DNA from 2 places in the Paenibacillus sp. sgz302191 genome. Region 2 is predicted to be linked to the other one. Evidence: riboswitches for the same ligand, from Rfam matches in the RefSeq annotation. Region 2 holds a riboswitch; the other holds the start of a gene.

Region 1 (11,797 bases), on a different contig from region 2:
TGTGCTTCCCTTGGTATATCTCGAAGGAAACGTCCGGGCAGATGGACCGCTATTTTGCCGAGAAATTCAGCTGGCTGCGCCAATTGGACGAGAGTCAAATCAACTCCTGGCATGCGTTCAAATACCAGATGAATCCGGAGTATGTGGAAGCTTTGATGGCATCGCTCAAAAAAATCAACGATCGGGTATGGAATATCCGCGTTCGCTATCAGCCCGGACTCGATTACGATGAAATCGAATCCTTCGTCCGCGGAGAGGCGATGACAAGTCGCTGTGCTACTACGTGTCTGGCGCTGTCTACCCGTGCGGACATTTTGCCGACAGGCGAAGTCACTGCCTGCAAATTTTTCTCCGAGTTTGGGGTCGGCAATTTAAAGGAACAGAGCTTGAAGGAGATTTGGGATTCCGAGAAATACGAAAGAATCAGAGAAATCATCAACGTGGAAGGGCTGACGCCGGCTTGCTCCAAATGCAGCGTCCTGTATTTGCACGGAATTTAAGGAGTGACGTTCCATGAGCGAGAAGAGAGAACGGCAGCGCATCGGCGTGATCGGTTGCGCTGCCATCCTTCCCCGCGTGCTGCTTGATCCCGTCAAGGATATCGGGCACCTGGAGGTATACGGGCTGTCCAGCCGCACCAGAAGCAAGGCGGAGGCCTACGCCCAAACCCACGGCGTCCCTGTCGTGTACGATAGCTATGACGCCCTTTTGTCCGACGATCGCATCGATTTCGCATACATTTTGCTGTGCAACGATCTTCATGCGGAATGGATCGTCCGGTGCATGGAGGCCGGCAAGCATGTCCTGGTTGAGAAGCCCTTGTGCCTGACCGGCGAGGAAGTTCGGCGGATTCAAGAGGCTTGCCGGCCGGGCCGGGCGCATCTGCTCGAAGGGCTGATGGTGCAGCACCATCCTTGGCAGCAGGCGATGAAAGAGATGATCGAAGACCGGCGCTACGGCCGGCTTCGCAAGATCGAATCCAGAATCAGCTTTTTGCCGAAGGAGAGCTTCGCAGACAACTACCGCAGCGATCCGGCGCGCGGAGGCGGTTCCTTCTATGATTTGGGCTGTTACTGGCTGCAATTTCTGCAAGGGACCGTCGGGCTGCAGCCCGAATCCTGCCAGGGACATTCGAAGTTTGACGGTCCCGGGGGCTGCGACTGGACGTTTCACGCCGAGCTCCGCTATGCGGAGGGGGTAGAGGCGTCGCTTGTCACGTCTTTCGAGATGCCTTATAAGGCAGCGCATGTCCTCCACTTTGACGATGCTACTGTGAGCATCGACGATTTTTTTCGGGCAAATCTCGGTCATTACCGGATCATGCTCAAAATCGTGGATAAACATACGGGCAGCATGGAGAAAACGGTATTCGAACCGCAAAATTATTATGTCAACCAGTTGAATTTCTTTAGCGATGTGATTGAGGGCATCAAGGATAATGTTTCACCGGAAGCGTCATTCGAGCGGATTCTCCTGCAGGAGAGGATTTATCATTCGGCCCGGCAATCCGTATAACCAGAAGAGAAAGGCAGGCAGTCAGCATGTCGGCAATCGTCGTCCGTCATTTGTCCAAATCGTTTCGCTACTACAAGAAAGAAGTGGGGCTGGCCCACTCGCTCCGCAATTTGTTTTATCGAAAGCCGCTAATCAAGGAAGCCGTGAAAGATATCTCGTTTGAAATCGCCGAGGGGGAAATGGTCGGCTTTCTGGGCCCCAATGGCGCAGGAAAAACGACGACGCTCAAAATGCTGTCCGGCATTTTGTTTCCGACCGACGGTCAAGCGGCGGTGCTGGATTACGTGCCTTGGGAACGGAAGAGAGCGTTCAAGCGCCATTTTTCCATCGTGATGGGCCAGAAGAGCCAACTGTGGTGGGATTTGCCTGCGAACGAGTCGTTCCATCTGAACAAACATATCTACGAGCTGGAGGAAAAAACATTTCAGCGCACCTTGCAGGAACTGGCGGAACTCCTTGATGTAACGGATCTGCTGAGCGTACAGGTTCGCAGATTGTCCCTCGGCGAGCGGATGAAGTTGGAGCTGATCGCAGCGCTGCTGCATGAGCCCCGCGTGCTTTTCCTGGATGAACCGACCATCGGGCTGGATATTTTGTCGCAGCGGAAAATCAGGGAGTTTCTGAAATACTACAACCAACTGCGGAGAACGACCGTGATTTTGACCAGCCACTACATGAACGATATCGAGGATTTGTGCAAGCGGACGATTATCATCAATCAGGGACGCGTAGCCTATGACGGCGATCTCGCGAAGGTGAACCGGCTGATGGATCAGACGAAAATCATGAAGCTCAAGCTGTCGGGCGCCGTCGATGCCGCAGATCTTCGGACTTACGGGAAAGTCAGGGAATGCACCGGACTTGAAGCGGTGCTGGAGGTGGACAAGCAGGAATTGACGGAAATCTCGATTGCGGTGCTGCGGAGTTTGCCGGTTATTGATTTTACGGTAGAGGACGTTTCGATCGAGGAAGGTATTGCCCTGCTTTATCAAAAAGGCGATGTCGAACCATGAGAAGATGGAAAAAGTATGCCAAGACGTTCGCCATGGGCTTGCAGAATGCGATGCAGTACCGCATCAACTTCGCGCTCAGCCTGCTGAGCTGCCTCTTCCCGATCGTGATCCAGATTTTTTTGTGGAACGCTGTGTTTAACAGCCATAAAGGGTCCGACGTGTACGGTTATTCGGAAGGGCAAATTATCGCCTATGCCATCATGGCGGCGTTGTTTTCGAAGATGGTGGCTACCGGCTTTGAATACGAAATCGCCACCGATGTGAAGAACGGGCAGCTTAGTAAATTCGTCGTTCAGCCGATCCGTTACGCGGCGTTTCGCCTTTGTACTTTTTTAGGCGAAAAGATGATGCATTTGGCCGTCATCGCAGTTGTCGCTGCAATCATCGTTGCGGTGATGCGGGATGTGATTCCGCTGCGAACGGATCGCATTATGGTTTGTCTGGCGGCGCTCGTTTTGTCCGTTTTTATGAACTTTTTTATTTATTACTGTTTAAGTATGATCTCTTTTTGGCTGCTTGAGGTATGGGGAATCTTCCTGACATTCAGTTTGCTGGCCAATATAGCCAGCGGAGGGGTGTTTCCCCTCGATATGTTCGGCGATACGGCCCAGGTAGTGCTGAATTGGCTTCCTTTCAAGTACATTGTCTATTTTCCGGTAAGCGTGCTGCTGGGCAAAATCCCGTTTGAGCAGATGGTAAGCGGTCTGGGCTTCCAGCTTCTCTGGATCGCGGTGTTGGCGGCCGTTTCGATGCTGTTGTGGCGCAGCGGGATGAAGAAGTATGAATCGGCCGGGGGGTAGCGAAAGATGCGGAAGATGCTCAAGGAATGCAAAAGATACCTGCTTATCTACGGGGTGTTTGCCAGAAACAGTATCAGTTCCATGATGGAGTACCGGCTTAATTTTATATTCGGGATCATGATTGAGTTAGGCTTTTTGGCTGTCAAATTATCTTATGTGTACGTCATATACCGGATCGGCGTGCAGATCAACGGCCTGTCGCCTGACGAAATCGTTTTGTTTATCGGTACGTATACGATTATGGCGGGCGTGTATTCCACGCTGTTTTATACGAATTTTGTACAGCTTCCGGAACATATTCGGACGGGAACGCTGGATGTGATGATGACCAAGCCGATATCGCTGCAGTTCATGTCAACGATGCGCTCGATTGATATCGGGTTCTCGATCCCCAATCTGATCGGGGGAATCGCGATGGTGGTCTACGGATGGAACCGTTCGAACGTCCCGCTGACGCCGATGAATTTGATCGGTTTTATCGGATTCCTTCTGATCGGGGTCGTTGTGACCTATGCTGTATTTTTGCTGCCGCAGTTAGCCGCATTCTGGACAGTGAGAACGGGCGGGATCAATGAGGTTTCGAACGCTTTGTTCGATTTTAATCAAATGCCTATGGGGATCTATGGGAAAACCGTGCAGGGCGCCGGAACATTTTTGATTCCGGTGTTTCTGATTTCGAACTGGTCGCCTCTCTTTGTGCTGGATCGCATGAGTCCGGTTCAATTCTTGTGGGGGCTGCTGGCTCCGTTGCTGTTTATGCTGATTACAAGGGCAATTTGGAAAATCGCAATACGAAATTACACCAGCGCTAGCAGCTGAAGGGAGCGACTAAGATGAGTCCTACGGGAATGGAAAACCATAATGCCGGGAGCGGCGACGTATCGACGATTGTGGAGCAAAGACGGCTTGACGACGATCGATTGCAGAGTGTCATTCAAACGTACGGAACCCCGCTTTACATATATGATGCCGACTCGATTCGGCGTAATGCGGAAGATTTGCGATCTTGTTTTCCGAAAGAAGTGGATCTGTTTTATTCTTTGAAAAGCAATCCGCTCATCGGAATTGCCCAATTGCTGCGCAAGATCGGCTGCCATGTCGAAATCGCTTCCGGCGGGGAGCTTGCCTTGGCGCTCGCTGCGGGCTATCCGCCCGAGGAAATCATCTTCACGAGTCCCGGCAAGACGGTAGAGGAGCTGGAGTATGCAATAGCTACGGGGTTGTACAGCGTAAATGTAGAGAGTATCGAAGAGATTGCGATGATTCAAAGCATAGCGCAAAGAAATGGAGTTATCGCCGACATCGCGATCAGGATCAATCCGGATACGCAAGGGCAAGGGCAATCGGCCAGCATCCGCATGACGGGCGTTTCTTCCCAGTTCGGGATCGATGAGCGGCTCGTACCCGAAGCGATAGAAGCTGCTTTGCAGGCCGACCATGTGCGGTTGATCGGTTTCCACGTCTACGTGGGTACGCAAATTTTGCAGGAAGCCGCCATCATTCGGCAGTTCGAGGAGACGATTAAACTAGGACTGCGTTATATGGAACAGTACGGCCTGAGACTTGCCTTCCTGGATATGGGCGGCGGGTTCGGCGTGCCGTATTTTCCTCCCGAACAGGACATCGATTTGCCGCTGCTGAAGCAGGGAATTGCCGATGTATGGCAGCGGTACAAGGAGCGGTTGGCGGGTACCCGGGTAGCTATCGAGAGCGGAAGGTTCCTGCTGGCCGACAGCGGCGTGTTCGCCGTTAAGGTGCTGTACCGGAAGTCCTCCAAGGGCAGCACGTATCTGGTCTGCGACGGCGGCTCTAACCAGCATGCGTCGTCGGCTTTTTTGGGGCGGTACATCCGCAACAATTTCCCGATGCGGGTGCTTGGCAAGGAAGCGCGGACGGAGGAAGTCTATGTAACGGGGCCGTTATGTACGGCGACGGATATTTTAGGGCAAAAAGTGCAGCTGCCGGAGGCGGAAGCCGGTCAAATTGTTATTATCGAAAAATCGGGCGCCTACGGGCTTACGCACAGTCCGGCCATGTTTCTTAGCCATCCTCTGCCGGCCGAAGTGCTCGTAGACGGCGGCAATTGTTACCCGCTGCGCGAGCGGGGGCGTTTTGAGGACGCGCTGCGCGGGCAGTCCGGTCTATTTTGAGAGAGGAGGCGAGGGTATGCAGGAGTCTTTTTCTTTACTTCCGTGGCTGACTGCGGAACGCGATCGGGGGACGATTGTCTGGCTATGCAACATCGGAGCCGAGCAGTTCTGGCACCGTCAGAGCAAAGGGATCGTCGATCGTGAAGAGAACCGCGTTGTCGGGCGTATCGAGGAGATGAACTTGCTTCTTTGCCGCCGGCAGGATGTGCTGATCTTGCGCGAGCAGCCGGACGCCGCTTTTTTATCGGACCTTGCGGGGCGCGGTTTTGACATTCCGCGAATTTGGATTCCTGGCCAAACCGATGCGGAAACACCGATTTCTATGCTGGTGCTCAAGGACGAGCAACTGCTGCGAAAGCTGGAAGAGCTGCGTGACGAAAGCGAAGAAGTATATTTTGTCCCCTACGCAGTGACAATGCTGGAAGAAGAGATTGCACAGCGAAGCGGTTTGACGCTGGCAGGTCCCTCTTCCGCTTTGGGGGCGAGGGTCAATGACAAAATCTTCAATCGGCAAATGGCCGAAGAGCTTGGATTTCCGGTTTGCCAAGGCGCAATCTGCGGCACCGTAGAGGAGTTGCGGACGCAGTATCAGGCATTGAAACAGACGTGTTCGCAGGTGATCGTAAAGGAGCCTTACTCGGCATCAGGCAAAGGATTGTACCTGATCGACAGCGATGAGCGGTTCCATGCGCTCTGCAACCGGCTTTCCAGAATCGCGGGCCGTTCCGGCCACCCCGAGCATCCGTGGATCATCGAACAGTGGCTGGACAAGCGGGCGGATGTGAACATTCAACTGTTCGTTAACACCGACGGTTCGGTGGATGTGTTCTCGATCAAGCAGCAAATGCTTAACGGCACCGTGTACATAGGTTCCCTAACGCCGCCTCGGCTGGAGCCTGCTGCGATGCAGCGGCTTCAAGACTACGGAGTACGTATCGGGGCCTACTTGCACGGGATCGGTTACAGCGGAGTGGCCGGTGTCGATGCGATTATTACACGCGATGACGTCATTATTCCGATCATTGAAATTAACGGGCGCTTCACATTATCAACGTACTTGTCGTTCGTGCAGCGTATATTTGCCGGAAAAAAGCTGTACTCGCGCTATTTCCGGCTGGTCACCGATCATGCAGTCGATTATACCGCTCTGCGGCAAATACTGGCGCAGGACGGATTGCTGTACGAACAGGGAGGGGAAGGCATATTCGTGTACACTTCGGGAACCCTCCCTTCGATCAGCCTGTCCGGCGAGCAGCGCTATATGGGCCGCGTTTTTGCGCTGATCATAGCCGATGAATGGGAGACGGCGGAGCAGTTGGAGAATCGGCTGGAGCAGACCTTGCGCCGGTTATATGCCCAAACGCTTCCCGGGAGCCCGGCGGGCGGAGCCGCTTTTGCGCATACACAATGAAAACAGAAAGGGTGAGTGGAGTGATCGTTGTAGAGAGCAAGGAGCTAACCGAGGTGGTGGCCTCTGTTTTAGGAATCGACGCAGAGACGATGTCGGCCATTCATGAGAAGACCGATCTGCGGAATTACAATCTGGGCTCTATCATGGCAATCGAATTAGTCGTCGCTTTGGAAGATCGGTTTCAGATTGTCATCCCGGAAGAGGAGCTGACCTTCGAAAACATATGTACCCTAGAGAGACTGAAGCAGTTGGTTGAAAGACGCAAGTCTTCATTGGGGGAGGGATAGCAGATGTCCTCCGCGATGCTTCAAGTCCATATTCAACCGGGCACGCACTGCTTGTTCGGCAGCATCCGGAACGTGCTTGCTTCGAACTACGGTTATTCGATTTCCGAGGCTGAGCTCTATTTCATGTGCGACGGGATGAACGTAGAATATGACCCGGCGCACAGGCCCTTCTGGGTCGGCCGTTCAGGCGAGGCTATGCTGCAGCAGTTCGCTTTGCACGGCCCTGCGCGTTTGCGCTATGACTTTCGGATAGACGGGGAAGAGGAGAAAAGGGAGCTGCTGCGCGATCTGCGGCAAACGCTGCTCTCCGGCCACTTGGCGCTGCTGTTCGTAAACAGCAGCTGCCTCGGCTTTCACAAGGTATACCTGGAAAATCCGGGCCGGCAGCACGTAATTATTCTCTACGGACTGGATGAAAATAACGACGTGGCCTATGTCGGCGATTCCTTTCTGTTAGATGACGGAGGGACAGTGCTCACCTATAACGGACCGACTCCTCTTCAAAAGCTGCTGCAAGGCGTGTATGGTGCGGCCTTCATGGACGGGTTGCACACCACCGATGCTTCACGGAAGGAGAGCGTGACCGGGCTCGCGGCTGAACGAATCCGCCGGTTTATTTCCGGAAAAGCGCTCAAAGCCGGCGTCGAACACGGACATTCGGCTTACATGGCCCTTTTCGACGATTTGCAGCAGAGCATGCCCGCAGATGATAGCTCCTTTACGGAACGCTGCCAGGAAGTTTACTACTGCTTGAGAATCGGCGGCATCCTCCATCAGCTTCTATACACGAGGCAGTTTGCCGAGCAGTATCCCCGCGAATTTGCGGCGTCAGACAAGGATTGGCCGGCACTGCTCGAAGAGGAGGAGACCTTGTGGAAAAAGCGCCTCTGGCAGCTCTATAAACTTGGACTGCAGCGAAGAAAGGAGGGCTGGCCCCTGTTTCTGGAGCAGACCAAGGAATTAATGGACCGCGAGACCGGGCTCCTGCAGGAGTACGCCGGCCATCTGCAGGCCATTGGCTGATACGCGGGCAGCTCCCGGAGCGTGGCGCTGCGCTGCGTGACAGCGGTTGGCCGATATGAGAAGAGGACCGCCAAGTTCGCTTGGCGGTCTTCAGGTTGTCCAAAAAGCCTCGCGTCAGAGGCGATCGCTATCATCATCTGCCTGCTGCACGAAGAAAACCTGCAAAAATACATGAATTTGCATCCGTAATCGCTGGCCGCGAACAATTCCTGCAAAAGTGCAGGCTTTTCACCGAACACATGGGCTCCCGAGTCACTTTCAGCGAAAATTCCTGCACTTTTGCAGGTTTTTCGCCAAAATAAACGATTATTACAGAAAAAACCTGCATTTTCGCAGGTTTTCTCTGTACCAATCTGCTTTCTGCCCGGTTGCTTCCTGCCCAGTTGCGCAGCTCCACGATCTGCGCTTGGAGTGATGCGTGCAGGATCAAGATAACCCTGTTCGGATTTTTGGCGCTGTCAGCGGGGGATTCATATCTTTTGTGAATCATTCCGGTAGGTCTTTGTAAATCTGCCCGTCCGATAAAAACGAAGCTGTAAAAAAAATGCTGCGGCAAATCTGCAAAAAAAAGCCTTGCGAAAAATGTGTTTTTCGTATAAAGTATAGCCAAATGAATAGCTACACGGGTGCTTGATGAAGTCAGGCTGAGATAGCGGCCTTATGCCGCTGACCGTCAAACTGATCTGGGTAATGCCAGCGTAGTGAATGGTGTGCTTCTTCAAAGTTGCACTGAACTTATGCCTGCCGCATGCCCGGTGGGCTTTTTCGTGTTTGCCGGACATTCATTTTATGCATATTAAGATTGAAAAGGGAGTTGATGGCAAGATGGCGAATGCACAGTCTTCATCCAAAGCTTTAAAATTGACCGATATCCTGGTGACCATCGTCATTGCGGCGGTATTTGGCGTTATTTACAGAATTTGGGGCCCTATTTACGATATTCTCAAACCCATAGGGCTTCAGGCGGAGCAGCTCAGCTACGGGATGTGGTTTATTGCCGCCACGTTCGCGTTCCTGATCATCCGCAAGCCGGGCGTTGCGATTCTCGCCGAGGTTGCTGCCGCTACGATTGAAACGTTCTTCGGCGGCGAATGGGGGATTTCCACGCTGGTATACGGGCTGCTTCAAGGTCTCGGAGCCGAAATCGTGTTTGCTATCGTCCTGTACCGGAAGGCGAACGTAGGCGTGGTCGTGCTGGCTTCGATCGGATCGGCGCTGCTGTCCTTGATCGTAGACGCCTATTACGGCTACATCGAGTCTCTGACTTTCTGGAACTACTGCCTGTTCATCGGCTTCCGTCTGCTCGGCAGCATCCTGATCTCCGGCTTCTTCTCCTATTATTTGGCGGCGGCTATCGAGCGCACGGGCGTTCTCAACGCCATCCGTCCGGCGTCCCAAAAAGATTACGACCAATTGAGGTAAAGCTTATGATCCAAAATGCAGCAGTCGGCGTTACCGACCTACGTTTGAAATATCCCGGAGACGATGCCCCCCTTTTATTCAAGGGGGTTTCCTTTTCATTCCGCCCCGGAGAAAAAGTGCTGCTGCTCGGTCCGAGCGGCTGCGGAAAGTCCACCCTGCTGCAGGTGCTGAGCGGGATGGTTCCAAGCATCGTCGAGATTCCGATGAAAGCGGAGGAGCTCCGGGTCCCCGAGCGCTGGGGATACGTTTTCCAAGATCCGGACACCCAGTTTTGCATGCCGTACGTCGATGAAGAGATTGCTTTCGTGCTGGAAAATATGCAGGTTCCGCGGGAACAAATGCCTGCGCTGATCCGCCGCTATCTCGAAAAGGTAGGCCTTCATCTGGACGATATTCATACGCCAATTCAACAGCTTTCGCAGGGCATGAAGCAGCGGCTCGCAATCGCCAGCGTGCTGGCGCTGGAGCCGGAGGTGCTGTTCCTGGATGAGCCGACCGCTTTACTGGACGAGGAGGGCACGCGCCAGGTGTGGGAGACGATCCGGGCCGCAAGCCCGGGAAAAACGCTCCTGATCGTGGAGCACAAAATCGGCGGCATTCTCGATCTGATCGACCGCATCATTGTGCTTTCCCCAGACGGCGAGGTGCTGGCCGACGGCAAGCCGGAGGCGGTGTTTGCGGAGTACAAACCGAAGCTCCGGGAGTTCGGGATCTGGTACCCGGGAGTGTGGGACGACTATGCTGCGGGCCGTGCGGAGACCGCATGGGACGAGGGGCCGCCGCAGGTCAAGCCGCATGACGGGGAAGTTCTCATGGAGATGAAGGATTTTCAGGGTATCCGCGGCGGAGAAATCAAGATCCATGTGGATCGCTTATCCGTCCGTGCCGCGGAATGGATCGCCGTCGCCGGGCACAACGGAGCGGGCAAAAGCTCGCTGCTCCTGGCCATCATGCGCCTGATCCGGACCAAAGGGCTTTGTTCGATCGCAGGGGTCACGGGCAAGAAAGTGGAGGACGCCGCGGCCAAAGCGGCTTTCGTGTTCCAGAATCCCGAGTTTCAGTTCGTGACGGGCTCCGTGGAGGACGAAATCGCTTATTCCTTGGAGGACGCGCCCCCAAGTCTGACGGAAAAGCTGCTGCAGCAGTATGACCTGCTGGGGCTTCGCGGCAGGCATCCGTTCCAGCTTTCCATGGGGCAGAAGCGCAGGCTGAGCGTGGCGTCGGCTCTCGTGCGGGGGCAGCGCATTGTGCTGCTGGACGAGCCGACGTTCGGATTGGACGCGCGCAATACGTTCCGCATGCTCGGGATGCTGGAACAGCTGCGCAGCACGGGAACTGCGATCGTCATGGTGACGCACGACCATGAAATCATACGCCGCTGCGCGAGCCGGGTATGGCACGTTGCGGAAGGCCGCGTGACGGACCAATCGCCGCAGCAGTTCCTCGCGGCATTCGCCGCCGCCGCGGAAGGAGGGGCCGTCCTGTGCAACTGACGTTCACATATCGCGAAACATGGCTGCACCGGGTAAACCCGGGCATCAAGCTGATCGCCTCCATCGCCTTATTTGCGGTGGTGGTGCTAACTCATAATGTCAATGTTATGATCTATTTGACGTTGGGAACGATTCTCCCGCTGCTGCTGTTCACGGGCCATCCCATGAGGCGGCTGATGCTGTATATTTCTCCCTTCGCGCTCATATTCATTTCGTCGGCGTCAGGGATGACGATGTTCGGCAGCGGAAGCACGACCTGGTTCCGGTACGGGATTATCCACATCACCGAAGAGAGCTTTTACAGGGGCGTTCATCTTGGCCTTCGGGCGCTGCAGATAGCTTCGGTCGGGCTGCTGTTCAGTCTGACGACGCGGCCTGTCGCCCTGTTTTATTCGCTTATGCAGCAGTGGAAAGTGCCTCCCAAGTACGCGTACAGCTTCCTGGCCGCCCTGCGGATGATTCCGACGCTGATCGAAGAGTTCCAGACGCTACGTTACGCGCTCAAAATTCGCGGCCGCAAACGGCGGAATCCGCTTACCGGCTGGTATGCGACGCTGCGCATGTATTCGATTCCGCTGCTCGCCCAAAGCATCCGCCGCGCTCACCGGACAGCCGTCGCCATGGAAGCGAAACGCTTCTCGGTCGGCAAGCTGCGGACGTATTACTACACGATAGGCTATTCG
Region 2 (11,797 bases):
TATTTCAAATTCTCGGGGTTCAATTGCAGCAGCTCCGGCAGCACGAAAACGCCGTCCTTGCGGATCAACACGTCGTCGAACCAGATTTCGCCGCCGCCGTATTCGGGGCGTTGGATGCACACGATATCCCAATGCAGCGAGGACTTGTTGCCGTTGTAAGCATCGTCATAGCAGTTCCCCGGCGTGAAGTGGAAGCTGCCGTCGATTTTCTCGTCGAACAGCGTATCCTTCATAGGGTGCTGGATGTACGGGTTGACGCCGATGGCGAATTCGCCGACATACCGCGCGCCCTCGTCGATGTCCAGAACTTCGTTGATGCGGACGGTATCGTTCGACGTCGCCTTCACGATTTTGCCGTTCTCGAACTCAAAGCGGATGTTCTCGAACGTAAAGCCGTCATGCGGGGTCGGCGTATTGTACGAGATCACGCCGTTCACCGACTCGCGCACGGGCGCCGAATACACTTCGCCGTCCGGGATGTTCAGCCCGCCGTCGCATTTGACCGCGCCGATCCCTTTGATCGAGAACGTAAGATCCGTACCCGGGCCGACGAGACGAACCTTGTCCGTGCGGTCCATCAAATTTTTGAGCGCGTCCATCGCCTTGGACATTTTGCCGTAGTCCATCGTGCACACGTCGAAGTAGAAGTTCTCAAACGCCTCCGTACTCATCCCGGCAAGCTGTGCCATCGAAGGAGTCGGATAGCGCAGTACGACCCATCTCGTATCCTTCACCCGGATATCGAAATGCACCCGCTGATAATAAATCGAGTTGTACAGCTTCATCCGGTCAGCCGGAATGCCAGCGGACATTTCGTACATGTTCGCGCCGCCGCGCACCCCGATGTAGCCCTGCATCTGCTTCATTTGAAAAGCGTCCGCTTCCGCCCATTGCGCCATCTGCGCTTCCGTGCTGTCCATAATCAGCTGCCGCATCACGGTATGGTCCCGCAGGTTGACATAAGGATGCGCGCCCGCTTCGTGAACCTTTTTCACCAGTTCTTTTACAAATATGGCGTCTATCCCGTAAGCCTCAATCAAAACGTTTTCGCCGGGCTGCGCTTTAACCGAATAATTCACCAACACATCCGCAAGCCTTGTTAGTCTGGGATCCAGCATCTCTATTTCTCCTTTTCCTCTTGGGGCTCAATTTCAAAAGACGGCTCGTTGATCTGGAAACCGACCGTCGTCAAATAAAACCACTCGCCGTTCTCTTCCTGATGCTGATCAAGCTCATAGATCATAGAACGGAATTTGCTCAGCCACGCGGCGAACTTTTCCTTGCTCATCTTCACCTCAAGCTGAGTCGCCATTCGCGGCCATTGCTTGCGGTCGGGCGAAGGAATCTGGAACGCCTCCTCCGGCGCCTGGATCGCTCTCAGCCTTGCGCGGCCAAGGACGCCAAGCGTCGCTTCGCGGTAGTAGTTCTCCACTTCGGAGACGTACGGAAGCAGCTCTTCACTAGGTACAAAGCCCCGGGCGACGGCGCGGTAAAACTTTTGCACGATGCCGTTTTTGAGCTCTGTCCGGACGACGGAAATAAAACCGTGCTTCTCCAGTTCGTTCAAATGATAATGCACCTTCGCGCGCGCCATCCCGAGCAGCTTGGCAAGCTGCTGCCCCGTGTAGGCTTTCTCGATCAAAAACAGCAGCACTTTCGCGCGCAGCGGATCGCTCACTGTTTTTAATTGTTCAAGATCTTCAATAATATAAATCGGCAGCATGTGTGATTCGACCCCTCTCTATCTTCTGAAAATCATTTATTAGACAACGGTCAAATCTTTTTAACCGTATCATAATGCGCAGCAAAAGCATTGTCAATCGACGAAAAGGCCTATAAATCAAAAATAGTTTGGAAGCGCTTCACCAAATTCATGGAGCCAAGTTTCTTTCTTTATGGTAGCAAAAAGGGACGTTTCTGTCATCCATGACACGAACGTCCCTTCTCCTTATGCCAATTATCCGGCCCTTCATACCGGCTGAAACAACGTGCCCGCGATCTGCGGCTAACCGTATATCCGGCTCCCGGCTTCGCGGAATTGCTGCGCTTTTTCCTCCATGCCGCTGCTCAGCGCCGTCTCCTCTTCGAGGCCCCTGGCATGGGCGTACGAGCGAATATCCTGGGTAATTTTCATGCTGCAAAATTTCGGGCCGCACATAGAGCAAAAATGCGCGGTCTTCGCGCCCTCGGCGGGGAGCGTCTCGTCGTGGTACTCGGCCGCGCGTTCGGGATCGAGCGACAGGCCGAACTGGTCACGCCAGCGAAATTCAAAGCGCGCCTTCGACAGCGCGTTGTCGCGATCCTGCGCACCCGGATGGCCTTTGGCCAGATCTGCGGCGTGCGCGGCGATTTTGTACGCGATGACGCCTTCGCGCACATCGTTCTTGTTCGGCAAGCCGAGGTGCTCTTTCGGCGTCACATAGCACAGCATCGCGGTGCCGAACCAGCCGATCATCGCCGCCCCGATGGCGGAGGTGATGTGGTCGTAGCCCGGCGCGATGTCCGTCGTCAGCGGCCCCAGCGTGTAGAACGGCGCTTCCTTGCACACTTCAAGCTGGCGGTCCATGTTCTCTTTGATCTGGTGCATCGGCACGTGCCCCGGTCCTTCGATCATCACCTGGACGTCATGCCTCCAGGCGATCTCCGTCAGCTCGCCCAGCGTTTCGAGCTCGGCAAACTGCGCCTGGTCGTTCGCGTCGGCGATCGAGCCGGGACGCAGGCCGTCGCCCAGCGAGAATGCGACGTCGTAAGCTTTCATAATTTCGCAAATGTCCTCGAAATGCGTATACAGGAAGTTTTCCTTGTGGTGGGCCAGACACCAGGCGGCCATAATCGATCCGCCGCGCGAGACGATCCCGGTCACGCGCTTTGCCGTCATCGGAATGTAGCGCAGCAGCACCCCTGCGTGGATCGTAAAATAGCTGACGCCCTGCTCCGCCTGCTCGATCAGCGTGTCGCGGTACACTTCCCACGTCAGGTCTTCGGCCTTGCCGTTGACTTTTTCCAGCGCCTGGTACAGCGGCACCGTGCCTACGGGAACCGGCGAGTTGCGGATGATCCATTCGCGGGTCGTATGAATATTTTTGCCGGTGGACAAATCCATGATCGTGTCGGCGCCCCACCTTGTCGCCCAAGTCATTTTCTCCACTTCTTCTTCAATGGAGGACGCGACCGCAGAGTTTCCGATGTTAGCATTAATTTTCACTAAAAAATTGCGCCCGATAATCATCGGCTCGCTCTCCGGATGATTGATATTGGAAGGAATGATCGCCCGGCCCCTGGCCACTTCGTCGCGGACGAATTCCGGCTTGACGTTTTCGCGGATAGCGATGTACTCCATCTCCGGCGTTATGATGCCTTTGCGGGCGTAGTGCATCTGGGTCACATTGCAGCCGGATTTGGCCCGCAGCGGCCTGCGGTGCAGGCCCGGAAACACTTCCGCCGCTCCCTTCGCATTCTCCGCGGAAAGGCCGTTGTCTTCAGGCTTGACCTCACGGCCGATGTAAGCTTCCACGTCTCTGCGCTCTTCGATCCAGGACAGACGACCCGCCGGCAGCCCCCGGCGAATGTCGATCTGCTGCTCGGCATCGGTATACGGACCGCTCGTATCGTAGACGCGGACCGGCTCGTTCGCCTCTGCTTCCCCGAACATGTTCGTGGAAGCTCCGAGCGCGATTTCCCTCATCGGCACCCGGATATCGGGTCTTGAGCCCTGCACGTATACTTTACTGCTGCCCGGAAAAGCAGATATTTGAATAGTTTTGGTTCCGTTTGCCGTCATGGCCGATCCCTCCAGTTTTTGATTGCCGCAAGCAGCTCTGCGGCCGCTTCCTTGGGCGAGTGCGCCTGGGTGATCGCGCTCACGACCGCGACGCCGTCCGCGCCTCCGCGGAAGACGGCCGCGGCGCCTGCGGCATCGATCCCGCCGATGCCGACAAGCGGCAGCCGGATGCCGCCCTCGCGCATCCGCACCAGCTCTGCGGGCCCCATGACCGCACGCGCATCGAGCTTCGTGCGCGTGGCGTACATGGGCCCGACGCCCAAATAGTCGGCGCCTGCGGCCAGCGCCGACTGCGCCTCGGCAAGATTGTGGGCTGAGATGCCCACAATCTTGCCCGGAAACCGCCGCCGCACCTCGGCGGCGGGGGCGTCTTCCTGGCCGACGTGGATGCCGTCGGCCTCCAGCTCTTCCGCCATCCGTTCATCGTCGTTGACGATGAACGGGATGGCGCGGCGCGCGCACAGCTCGCGCAGCTGTGCGCCCAGCGCGAGCATGGCCGCGCCCTCCAGGGCGCCGGGGCCTTTCTCGCGGTATTGGAACATCGTCACGCCGCCGTCAATGGCGGCTTCCAGCACTTCAAGCGGGTCAGCCCCCGCACAGTTCGCGCTGCCCATAACCAAATAAAGCCGCAGCGCATCGCGCAGCCGGTCTTCGCTTAATTTCATACGCCACCCCGTTTCCGGCGTCCGTAAGCCCAATGGTTCGTCGGGCCGTGCCCGCCTCCGATATGAAGCGGCTCGGCGATCGCCGCCTGAATGAACTGCTTCGCCAGCCGGACCGCTTCCGGCACTTCAAAGCCCTGCGCCAACCCGGCCGCAACGGCTGAAGCGAACGTACAGCCCGTCCCGTGCGTGTGCCGGGTTGCGATGCGCGGCGCCGTGAACTCGGTGAACGCCTCGCCGTCATACAACAGATCCGTCGCGTAATCCGCATCCTCCGCGTCGTGGCCGCCTTTGATCATCACGTTCCTGCAGCCGTACTGATGAATGCGCTTTGCGGCTTCTCTGCGCGAAGCCGTATCGGTGATGCTCACCCCGCTCAGCGCCTCCGCTTCGGGGATGTTGGGCGTTACGACCGCCGCCAGCGGCAGCAGGCTGTCGATCATGGTATCGATCGCTTCCTGCTGCAGCAGGGAAGCTCCTCCCTTGGCGATCATGACCGGGTCCACGACGACCCGGCTCCAGCCGTACCGCCGTATCGCGGCTGCGGCCGTACGAATAATGTCGCTGCTGAACAGCATCCCCGTCTTGACCGCATCCGGCGGCAAATCATCGCCGATTGACGACAGCTGCCGTTCCACGGCTTCTACGGGCAGCGGGTATACGCCCTGCACACCGAGCGTGTTTTGCGCGGTTATAGCCGTAATCGCCGACATCCCGAATACGCCCAGCTCCTGAAACGTCTTGAGGTCGGCCTGAATGCCCGCCCCGCCTCCGCTGTCGGAACCTGCAATGGTAAGCGCCTTATAAATGGTGGACATAGTTAATTCCCTCCTTTATATTTCACACTCGGCTGAACCCTTCGATCGGACTGCTCGCCGAAGCGTAACGTTTTTTGGGAATGCGCCCCGCTTCAAAACCGGCGCGTCCCGCTTCTATCGCAAGCTTCATCGCCAGCGCCATCTTTACCGGGTCTTTGGCGCCGGATACCGCCGTATTCAGCAGCACTCCGTCAGCTCCCATCTCCATCGCCAATGCCGCATCCGAAGGCGCGCCGATTCCCGCATCGACGATGACCGGCACTTTCGCTTGTTCAATAATGAAGCTCAGGTTGAGCGGATTGACGATGCCCAGCCCTGTGCCGATCGGCGAGGCTCCCGGCATAATCGCATGCACGCCTAACTCCTGCAGCCGTTTGGCCAGCAGCACGTCGTCCGAAGTGTACGGCAGCACGATAAAGCCTTCTTCCAGCAGCATTTCCGACGCTTTCAGCGTTTCGACCGGATCAGGCAGCAGCGTCCGCTCGTCTCCGATCACTTCGACCTTGATCATGTCGCAAAGGCCGGAAGCTTTCGCCAGCCTGGCGATGCGAACCGCTTCTTCCGCGGTTTTGGCGCCGGCCGTATTCGGCAGCAGCGTGAACTGCTCTACATCGAGCATCGACAAAAAGTTCGGCTGACTCGCCTCAAAAATGTTCATCCTTCTCACCGCAAACGTTAAAATCTGCGATCCGCTAACGTCGACGGCCTGTTTTTGAATATGAAAATCGGGAAATTTCCCCGTTCCGAGCAGCAATCGCGATGTGAATTCATAAGATCCTATTTTTAACATTGTCATTATCCCCCTCCGACAAAATGAACGATTTCGATTTTGCTGCCTTCGGCGATTTCGGCTCCGTCGTGATCCTGCTTTTGAAGGATCGCATGATTCAGCTCCACGACGAGCATTTTACCGGTTAATTCAAAATGCTCCAGCAGCCCGCTCACCGTCGTTACCGTATCCGGCACCTCCACGGCCTGGCCGTTAATGTGCAGCTTCAATAGCGCTCAGCTCCTTTCTATTTTCCCGATGCGCGGCCCGCGGACAAAAAGCATCCCGCCACTCGCGGCACCCGGCCACGTCCCCGGATTCCTCGTCCAAAACGATATCCGCCATGATCCTGCCGGTTAACGGACTTAACAAAATGCCGTTCCGGTAATGTCCCGCTGCGATAAAAAGCCCCTCATATTCCGGCACCTTGCCGATATAAGGCAGGCCATCCCCTGTCTGCGGCCGCAGCCCCGCCCACGCCTTCTCCCATTCGGCTTCGCCAATGCCGGGCATCAAGCGCTGCGCCCGCTCCAGCAGCAGGCTCAGTCCGTGGAGCGATACTTTGCGGTCGTAGCTGCCTGGGAGTACGGTCGCCCCGACGACCAAGCGGCCGCCCGCTTTGGGCACGATGTAGCAGCCGTGCGAGAACAGCGTTTTGACCAGCTGCGGCTTGTGCGTCAGGACGGAAAAGCATTCGCCTTTTACCGGATGCATTGGCAGCCGGACGCCAACGCCGGAGAGCAGCTGTCCGCTCCAAGTTCCCGCAGCGACGACGACCAGATCGGCGTGCAGCGGCCCGTCGCTCGTCATGACGCCGGCCGCCCGGCCCTTGTGGACGAGCAGCCCGAGCGTCTGGACGTACTCCCGCAGCCTCGCGCCGAGCGCCGCAGCCGCTTGCGCCAACGCTTGCGCGAGATGCGGCGCGTCCACCTGCCCGTCGTCCGGCAAATATAGCGCCCCGAGCGTGTCCGGGCTCAGTTCCGGCTCCAGCCGGACGGCATCGGCGGCGCTGAGCCACTCGGCCCGTTCGCCGGCGGCCTTTTGCAGCTGCGCCCGCGCCCGCAGCCCGCTGCGCTGCTCCTCCGTCAGTGCGACGTGCAGTAGCCCCTCGCGGATCAGGCCGATATCGATGCCCGTTATCGATTTCAGTTCTTCCGCCAGCTGCGGGAACATGCCGCGGCTCTGCCTGGACCATTGAAACAGCGGGCCGGTATCCTCCATCTCGGACTGCGCTCCGAGCATCCCCGCTGCGGCGGAGGAAGCTTCCGCACCCAGCCTGCCTCTCTCCAGCAGCGTCACCCGCTGCCCCCGTTTCGCCAGCTCGTAAGCAATCGAACAGCCGATCACGCCGCCGCCGACAATAATCACATCAGACTTGCCAGTGATGTTCATTTATCTCTCCTCCTCGCGCTTCAGTTCGCTTGCGTATGCCTGCACAGCCCGCAGCGGATCGGCCGCTTCCAAAATGCCGCTCATCACAGCCACCCCGGCCGATCCGGCGGCCAGCGCCGGCTTCACCCGCTGCGGTGTTATGCCGCCGATCGCGATGACCGGGACCGCCGTGCGCACCGCAACTTCGCGCAGCTGCTCCAGCCCTCTCGGGGCGGCTCCCGGCTTGGAATTCGTCGCGAAAATGTGCCCGTACATGACGTAGTCCGCCCCTTCCCGCTCTCTTTGCAGCGCTTCTTCGACGCTGTGCACCGAAAAACCGGCCCGGCCGACGTTCGCGGGGCTCGTCGCCCGAACCGACGGAAGCGGCGGCGAATCGCCCGGCAGATGAATGCCGCCAAGCAGGGCTTCCGCCGCCAGGGAAGGATGTCCGTTCATGTACATCCGCGAGCAAGGCACCCCAGCCGCCATGATTTGGCGAATCCCCTGTAAAATTTCTTCAGCCGTCTTGTCTTTCTCCCTGATGTGAATGGCCGTCACGTACGGCCAAATCCGCGATGCGATGGAAGCCAGCTCGGCCCAATTCTGTTTTCCCGTCGATATGACATGAAGCTCATTACCCGGCATCCGCTGATAGGCTCCTTTCCGATACAAACAAAAAAACCACTTTTCCGAAGAAAAGTGGTTATCGCTGGCGCCGCACTCCAAAAAAACATCAAATGCCGCATCTATTCGAAAGTCCGCTTTCCTCCGCTGGTATGACCCAGTTCAGGTTCAAAGGGTTCAGATCGCTCTGTCTCAGCCTTACGGCGCCCCTAGGGATTTGCTTTCAATGATTCAATTGTTCAGTCGCTATCCATCATAACACGAAGAGCGCAGATTGAAAATAGATCATTCAGATCCGGTCGATTTTATGGAAAATCTCGGCCCATTGCGAGACTTGCTTTTAGCCCTGCAAAATTTCCTTGACAATTGCTTTAAGAGGAGTCAGCGTTCCGATCAGGTTCTTCAGGTCATCCGACGTTTTGGATGTTTCGCCTTCGGCAACCGCCTGGAAAATCCCCGCGAACAAGGCGGCTACAGGCTCCGGAAGCCCGCCTTGCAGCAGAATCGCCTTTTGCTCGTCGTATGAAACCGATTGATAGACAACCTGTTTGCCGGATACCTCTGAAATCACCTGCGCAAACTCGTCAAAGCTCCACGTTTCACTTGCAGTCAGGTTATAGGACTTGTTCTCATGACCTTCCTGCGAAAGGACCACGGCACCGGCCAAGGCAAGATCGTTCCGAGTCGCCGTATTGACTCTTCCGTCGCCCGCATTCGTGACCAATGCTCCGAACTGTACCGCCGCGCCTACCGATTGAGGGGTAACGAACACGTCCGTATAGAGTGAATTGCGCAGGAACGTGTACGGGATATTTGCCGCGAGAATGAGTTTTTCCGTTGACACATGCGTCGGAGCAAGAGCCAAGTTGGATTGTTCGCCAAAGGCGAAGCCGTAGTATAAAATATGACCAACCTTGGCTGTTTTAGCCGCTTCGACTACATTCGTGTGCTGAGCCATGCGCAGCGTTTCATCGTGAGCGTCAGGGCTCGGAATGAAAAGCAGCTTGGAGGCGCCGGCAAAGGCTTGTTCGAGCGAAGCCCGGTCGTTATAGTCTCCTTGACGCAATTCAACGCCGAGTTCGGCAAGCGCAGAAGCTTTCTCCACATTGCGGACGACCGCAACGATTTGATTCGCCGGCACTTTTTTATCCAAAAGATGATGAACAACAAGACCCCCCAATTGACCTGTAGCACCCGTAATTACAATAGACATGAACTCATCGTTCCTTTCGCTTCAAATTTAGAAAATAGTCAGCCGTTCGTTAAAACTTTCCGTTCGTATTTTTCCACTGATCCTTCGGCGGAATCGCCTCGATGATGTCCCAATGCTCGGCGATTTTACCGTTATCCAACCGGAAAAGGTCATAGACCGCAGTATCCGATCCGCTAAAGCTTGCTTCGCTTACAACCAAAACAAAATTGCCCTCTCCGATAAGCTTCCGCACTTTAAAAGAACCGGAAGCGCCCCCCTGCTTGGCCATTTCCTGGAACGCCTTCATCACTGTCGACACCCCGTCCCCAAACATCGGGTTATGCTGGATGTAATTGTCGCCGTTGTAGTAGGTCGGGAATGCCGCCGGATTTTTGCCCATGAACACATCCTCGTAAAACCGGCTGATCAAAGCTTTGTTCGCCTCGGTCTTGTCGAGATCGGCGACCTCGGCGTTTCCGTCAACCAACGTATGGCCGCTTGGATTAGGTGCGCCAATATCTTGCAGGTTGTCCCAGTGCTCGACGATCCTGCCGTTTTCGAATCTGAAGATGTCGAACACCGCTTTCCGCGAACCGAAAAGGTTAACCTCGGAATGAACGGCCACATAATCGCCGTCTTCGATCACCCTTTTGATATCATACGTCACACCGGCGCCTTTCATTTGCTTGATGGCCTCGATCACAGTCTCTCTGCCGCTCGGAAAAGCGAGGTTATGCTGAATGTATTTGTCCGGGCTGATCCATTTCTCCATGGCCGCCGGATCTCCGGTTTCGAAGCTTTTCAGCACCGCGGCCGCTTTGTCCTTATTGCTCGTTGCGATGATGACGGATCGGGCCGAAGCGTCCCATTTCACCTGTTTGCCCAGGATTTGTTTGACGAAATCGGCAGGAACGTACGTTTTGCCGCTTTCGGACAAAATCGGCGCCGCCGGCAGTTGGACCGTTTTGTCATCTACAGCCGCTTCCTTACTGCCCACGCGGATATGAATTTTCGTCTTGTCTTTGCTTAGCGTGACGCTTCGATCATCCGCATTCCAGACAATATGCTCGTTATCGTCCCGGACTCCCAGTTTCGTCGCGACAGCCCGCAACGGCAGCAAAACTTGATCGTTTTGCAAAAGCGGAGCATCCGCAAATGTATCCTTTTGCCCGTCGATCACGATGCTGATATCCCCGGTGGCATTAGCCGCAAAAGCTGGCATGGAAGAAGATACAAGAAATAATCCGGCTAACAGGCTGGAAGCAATATGCTTTTTCATTATTTTGGATCCGCCTCGATTCGTTATGTAATCAAATCAGTTACATGTTAATGCAAAAAAATAGGCATTATTTATTTTGCGCCACTCACTCCTTTGTCCGGGATCTCCCCCGTGCTAAAAAACGAATGTATACTCGTTAAATATTTGCTACAATAGTAGAATAATTGATACTTAATATAATCACAAGTACTGTTATTTTTAATAGATACTATCAAAAACCGTAGTATTGGAGGAATATGAAATTGGCGAAGTACGGCGAAAATTTTCTGAAATGCCCGATGTTTACTGCGCAAAGCCTGATCGGCGGAAAATGGAAGGTAATTATTCTGTGGCTGCTGCACGATGGTCCGAAACGGTTCAGCGAGATTCATAAAGCGATACCAGACGTTACCCAATCCATGCTCACCAACACGCTTAGAGATCTCGAAAGCGACGGGCTGCTCCATCGTGAGATTTACCGTCAGGTTCCGCCGAAAGTCGAATATTCGCTCACTCCCATCGGCCAAAAACTGATTCCGGTCATTCAGATGCTGGGGGATTGGGGGGTTGAATATGTGGAGGAGAATGCGGAAAAGCATGCCGGCTCAGACTCCCAGCTTTTGTAACGAATCGACCTATTGAGAAAGGAAGTCCTGTTTCATGCTAGTGCAGTTGAATAAACAACTGGAGAAAATTTTACCTCTGATTACCCCTGCGAGCTTGCTGATCGGCGTGCTTTTGGGCGGTCATTTGTCAGGGTATGCATATTTATCACCGTGGATTTTTGCGTTTATGACGTTTTCCGGCAGCATCAGCTCCAGCTTCAAGGAATTTGTAAAAGTCGTTGTTCACCCGCTTCCTCTGGTGACAACGCTGCTCGTGCTTCACATCATTATGCCCTTGGCCGTTTTCGGACTCGGTCATGCCGTCTACTCCGAGGATACGCTGACGATTACCGGCCTGCTGCTGGCGGCTGCGATACCTACCGGCATCACCAGCTTCGTCTGGGTCGCCATCTACCGCGGCAATACCGTTCTAACCTTGTCGATCATTCTCGTCGACACCATCCTTTCGCCGTTCGTTGTGCCTTATACGCTTTCCGCCCTGATCGGGGCCAAAGTGGAGATGGATATCGGGGCGATGATGCGCGGGCTGTTCTTCATGATTGTGCTGCCCTCCGTAATAGGCATGCTGCTGAATCAATGGACGCGGGGAAAAATAAAAGAACAACTCGGACCGAAATTAGGTCCCTTTTCCAAAATCGGCATGGGCATCGTCGTCGCCATTAACGGAGCTGTAGTCGCGCCTTACCTGCGGAATTT

Evidence for each region. A riboswitch is a leader RNA that binds a small molecule or an ion and turns the genes downstream of it on or off. The one in region 2 is predicted to bind thiamine pyrophosphate.
Region 1: it holds a riboswitch for thiamine pyrophosphate, as region 2 does, so the genes downstream of both, AC3G2T_RS14240 (ECF transporter S component) here and AC3G2T_RS00025 (thiamine phosphate synthase) in region 2, are expected to answer to the same signal.

Annotation. Positions count from the first base shown of each region.
Region 1 covers NZ_JBYLHY010000008.1:179,822-191,618, forward strand. Annotated here, with positions in the region: gene AC3G2T_RS14190 (radical SAM protein) at 1-500, shown strand, start outside; gene AC3G2T_RS14195 (Gfo/Idh/MocA family protein) at 514-1,515, shown strand; gene AC3G2T_RS14200 (ABC transporter ATP-binding protein) at 1,542-2,528, shown strand; gene AC3G2T_RS14205 (ABC transporter permease) at 2,525-3,328, shown strand; gene AC3G2T_RS14210 (ABC transporter permease) at 3,335-4,147, shown strand; gene AC3G2T_RS14215 (type III PLP-dependent enzyme) at 4,162-5,478, shown strand; gene AC3G2T_RS14220 (preATP grasp domain-containing protein) at 5,495-6,889, shown strand; gene AC3G2T_RS14225 (acyl carrier protein) at 6,910-7,176, shown strand; gene AC3G2T_RS14230 (BtrH N-terminal domain-containing protein) at 7,180-8,199, shown strand; gene AC3G2T_RS14235 (hypothetical protein) at 8,333-8,809, opposite strand; TPP riboswitch at 8,812-8,921, shown strand; gene AC3G2T_RS14240 (ECF transporter S component) at 9,025-9,621, shown strand; gene AC3G2T_RS14245 (ABC transporter ATP-binding protein) at 9,627-11,114, shown strand; gene AC3G2T_RS14250 (energy-coupling factor transporter transmembrane component T family protein) at 11,105-11,797, shown strand, end outside.
Region 2 covers NZ_JBYLHY010000001.1:585-12,381, reverse strand. Annotated here, with positions in the region: gene AC3G2T_RS00065 (aminopeptidase) at 1-1,118, opposite strand, end outside; gene AC3G2T_RS00060 (ArsR/SmtB family transcription factor) at 1,121-1,723, opposite strand; gene thiC (phosphomethylpyrimidine synthase ThiC) at 2,006-3,781, opposite strand; gene thiE (thiamine phosphate synthase) at 3,778-4,446, opposite strand; gene thiD (bifunctional hydroxymethylpyrimidine kinase/phosphomethylpyrimidine kinase) at 4,443-5,261, opposite strand; gene AC3G2T_RS00040 (thiazole synthase) at 5,284-6,051, opposite strand; gene thiS (sulfur carrier protein ThiS) at 6,057-6,260, opposite strand; gene thiO (glycine oxidase ThiO) at 6,244-7,422, opposite strand; gene AC3G2T_RS00025 (thiamine phosphate synthase) at 7,423-8,046, opposite strand; TPP riboswitch at 8,148-8,246, opposite strand; gene AC3G2T_RS00020 (SDR family oxidoreductase) at 8,366-9,238, opposite strand; gene AC3G2T_RS00015 (stalk domain-containing protein) at 9,288-10,496, opposite strand; gene AC3G2T_RS00010 (winged helix-turn-helix transcriptional regulator) at 10,733-11,101, shown strand; gene AC3G2T_RS00005 (bile acid:sodium symporter family protein) at 11,136-11,797, shown strand, end outside.